Regions from separate parts of the Herminiimonas aquatilis genome, predicted to be linked through region 1. Evidence: predicted binding sites of a transcription regulator. Region 1 holds the regulator's gene; the other holds the start of a gene.

Evidence for each region. The regulator sigma-54, encoded in region 1, starts transcription at its own class of promoters, with help from an activator protein. The targets are predictions, from matches to a motif close to TGGCANGNAANCTGCTTT.
Region 2: ACFQO0_RS02200 (ammonium transporter) is a predicted target of sigma-54. The motif match lies at 814-831, and genes of this name have one in related genera.

The regions. Positions count from the first base shown of each region.
Region 1 is NZ_JBHTCC010000001.1:1,756,276-1,758,478, reverse strand. Features, by position in the region: gene lptB (LPS export ABC transporter ATP-binding protein) at 1-437, shown strand, start outside; gene ACFQO0_RS08175 (RNA polymerase factor sigma-54) at 459-1,931, shown strand; gene hpf (ribosome hibernation-promoting factor, HPF/YfiA family) at 2,027-2,203, shown strand, end outside.
Region 2 is NZ_JBHTCC010000001.1:496,984-499,186, forward strand. Features, by position in the region: gene ACFQO0_RS02200 (ammonium transporter) at 1-764, opposite strand, end outside; gene aat (leucyl/phenylalanyl-tRNA--protein transferase) at 946-1,677, shown strand; gene ACFQO0_RS02210 (arginyltransferase) at 1,758-2,203, shown strand, end outside.

The DNA.
Region 1 (2,203 bases):
CCGTGCTCGAACTACAGCGCCTCAATGGCAAATCCTTGAGCAAGCCGCAGATCGAACAACGTCTCGATACTTTGCTGGCTGACCTGCAAATCGAGAAGCTGCGTGAAAATCAAGCGATGTCTTTGTCCGGTGGCGAACGTCGTCGCGTCGAGATTGCGCGCGCACTGGCAACCAATCCACGTTTCGTTTTGCTGGATGAACCGTTTGCCGGCGTTGATCCGATAGCAGTAATTGAAATTCAACGTATTGTGCGCTTCCTCAAAGAGCGCGGCATAGGCGTACTGATCACCGATCACAATGTGCGCGAGACACTCGGCATCTGCGATCGTGCCTACATCATCAATCAAGGTGCAGTGCTCGCCAGCGGCAGCCCTGACGAGATTATCGCCAACGAATCGGTGCGCCGGGTTTACCTCGGCGAACACTTCCGCATGTGATGCCGGAAGCTAGATAACTCTATGAAGCAATCCCTGCAGCTACGCGTTTCGCAACATCTGGCACTCACGCCGCAATTGCAGCAATCAATCCGTCTGCTGCAATTGTCCACGCTGGAACTGCATCAGGAGTTGGAACAAATTCTCGCAGACAATCCACTGCTGGAGCGCACCGACGATCCGCTGGATCACGCGATCCGCTTGCTGGCCGATGGCGCCATCGGCTCTACCGGAACCACACCGGAAGGCGCAAGCATAGAGGCCAATGCGCAAGTCCCGGAAAGCGAAGCCAGTTTCGATACGCCATCAGACGCACCCGAATCATCCAACGGCGATGCCGAATGGAGTTTTGACGATGTCGCACGTACATCGAAAGCACCGGAAGATGATGACGCCCGCCCGCAGCTGGAAGCACACGAAACAACATTGCGTGAGCACCTGCTGGAACAGATGCGCGTAACTGTGCGCGAGACGCGTGATCGTGCGTTGCTTGAATTGATCATCGATGCATTGAACGACAACGGCTATCTGGAAGAAGAACTGGAAGAAATCCACGCGCGCCTGCCGGAAGAGCTGGAAATAGAACTGGAAGAATTGCAGATTGCATTGAACCTGTTGCAAAGCTTCGATCCGCCTGGTGTGGGTGCGCGCAATGCCTCTGAATGCCTGGCACTGCAAATCAAACGCATGCCGAAAGTTGCAATGGTCACGCGCCGCATGGCGCTCGCGATTGTTGAAAATCATCTCACTCTATTTGCGCAACGCGACTTCAACAAACTGCGCAAGGCCCTCGATTGCGACGACGAAGATTTGCGCGAAGCACAAGTCATCATCAAACAATGCAATCCACACCCAGGAGCGATTTTCGCAAGCGGCTCTTCCGATTATGTGGTGCCTGATGTGATCGTCAAACGCACACGCAACGGCTGGCAAGTCATGCTCAATCACGACGTCATGCCACGCTTGCGCGTCAACAGCATGTACGCCAATATTTTGAAGCAAAGCAAGGGCGATGGATCGCTCGGATCGCAACTGCAAGAAGCCAAATGGTTGATCAAAAATATGCGTCAGCGCTTCGACACTATCCTGCGCGTATCACAGGCGATAGTAGAACGACAACGCAACTTTTTCTCACATGGCGCTGTCGCGATGCGCCCACTTGTGTTGCGTGAAATAGCTGATACACTAGGTCTACACGAGAGCACTATTTCTCGTGTAACGACGCAAAAGTACATGCTCACACCGCATGGAATGTTCGAACTGAAGTACTTTTTCGGCAGCCATGTCGCAACGGAAACAGGCGGCGAAGCATCCTCCACTGCGATACGGGCACTGATCAAACAATTGATAGGAGCTGAAGACCCGAAAATCCCATTCTCTGATAGCAAAATCGCAGAAATGCTGGCGGAACAGGGTATGGTTGTGGCGCGACGTACCGTTGCAAAATACCGTGAAGCCTTGAAAATTCCCCCAGTCAATTTGCGCAAATCGTTGTAGAACTGTCCTTAGTAGTTTTTGTTATACCTTGCTGTGTTCTTGTGGCCAGGTAACAAGGCGCTTGAACCTCCAGTGAATTATCATAGGAGCACTGTATGAATCTCACAATCAGTGGACATCACCTCGAATTAACCCCAGCAATCCGCGAATATGTACAAGGAAAACTGGAGCGTATCAAACGTCACTTCGATCACGTTATCGACATTGCAGTCATCCTGACTGTAGACAATCTTCCGGAAAAAGAAAAACGCCAGAAAGCAGAAATCAACTTG
Region 2 (2,203 bases), 1.3 Mb from region 1:
CCAGGGTCATTCTTGCCTGCGATGAATGCGGCCAATGTGCCGCCCACCATCGCCATCAATGAATTCACTGCTACCAGACCATTCATATTTTCCATGGTCTGCGCACTCATCACATTAAAGCCGAACCAGCCCACGGTCAGTATCCAGGCACCGAGTGCGAGGAATGGAATACTGGAAGGCGGATGCGCCGCAATCGTTCCCTCCTTCGTATAACGTCCGCGTCGCGCACCCAATAGCAAGACCGCAGGCAAAGCAATCCAGCCACCGACTGCGTGCACTACTATCGAACCTGCAAAATCATGAAACGGCGCGCCAAAAGTAGCTTGTAACCATGCCTGAATACCGAAATGCTGATTCCATGCAATGCCTTCAAACAACGGATAAATCAGGCCCACAATCAAAGCTGTTGCCAATAACTGCGGATGAAAACGCGCACGCTCGGCAATTCCACCAGAAATAATGGCTGGAATCGCTGCGGCAAACGTCAACAAAAAGAAGAATTTTACCAGCTCGAAACCATTGCGCTGGGTCAGTACCTCGGCACTGCCGAAAAAACTCACGCCGTAGGCAACGCTGTAACCAACAAAAAAATAGGCAATTGTAGAAACTGCGAAATCGACTAATATTTTGACCAACGCGTTGACTTGATTTTTCTTGCGTACCGTCCCAAGTTCAAGAAAAGCAAAGCCGGCATGCATCGCCAAAACCATAATGGCCCCCAGCATGATAAACAATGCATCAGTGCCGCTTTTAAGTGCGTCCATGCAAAAAATCTCCCAATCAGTGTGCGGTTAAATAAATTAGCGCACCATAAAAGCAAAAATCGTTCCATTTTGGTGATTTTTGTAAGTCAATGATTTTAAAAGGTAATTTTTTGAAAACCAAAAGGCACCAGTTTTTCGCACTAAAATTGCGCAAAATTACGTATCAAAATGGGGAAACACAATGATTCCGTGGCTAGAGAAGGACGAGCCGTTTCCCAATGTATCCAGCGCGCTGACCGAAGCCGATGGCGCGGCGGGTTTGCTCGCGGCAGGAGCTGATCTGTCTCCTGAAAGGCTGCTGCAAGCTTACCGAAACGGAATTTTTCCTTGGTTCTCCGAAGGGCAACCCATTTTGTGGTGGAGTACGGATCCACGCATGGTGTTATTTGTGGATGATTTTAAAATTTCTTCCAGCCTGAAAAAGACCTTGAAAAACATCCATCGCAGCATGCAGTCAAACGGACGCTGGCGAGTCAGTTTCGATCAAGCCTTTGAAGATGTCATGCGCGCATGTGCTGCCCCACGTAACGGCGAAGCCGGCACGTGGATATCCGAGGACATCATTGCAGGTTATGCCGGCCTGCATAAGCAAGGCTATGCACATTCAGCCGAAGTTTGGCTGGACGGCGAACTGGTTGGCGGCGCCTACGGTGTGAGCATAGGGACGATGTTTTATGGTGAATCGATGTTTACCCGCGTAACAGATGCATCCAAAATTGCGCTCTCCTATCTCATTCAATTCCTGAAAAGCCGGGGAGTTTCGATGATAGACTGCCAACAGCAAACCGCGCATTTGGCGTCACTGGGAGCGACCCCAATCCCGCGCTCGGCATTTATTGCGCGCTTGCGACAGGCAATTGCTGCGCCGCAAATCAAGGACTGGAAACCAATCCCTGTATTGAAAGTAGATTGAAATGCACTTACATCGCACCATCTGTCTGATATAAAGTAAAAGAGTCCAATCGAGTCATCGAATTTGCCTACGCCATAGCCATGACGCATCCCAAAGAACTACCGTTCTCTACCCTCCAGTTTTATGCAACAGCACCTTATCCGTGCAGCTATCTGGATGGAAGGCAGGCGCGCTCGCAGGTTGCTACCCCTTCACATTTGATCAACGCTGACGTCTACAGCGAATTAGTCAAGAATGGATTTCGTCGCAGCGGAATTTTTACTTACCGCCCGTACTGCGATGGATGTCAGGCATGCACTCCCGTTCGCATCAAGGCAAATGAGTTTGTGCCGAATCGCAGTCAAAAGCGTGCGCAAACTCGTCATGGCAAGCTGCAGCCTTCCGTCACCAAGCTGGCCTATTCAAGCGAACATTACGATCTCTATTTGCGTTACCAAGCCGCGCGACATGCAGGTGGTGGCATGGATCAGGATAGCCGCGATCAATACGCCCAATTTCTATTGCAAAGCAAAGTAAATACGCGACT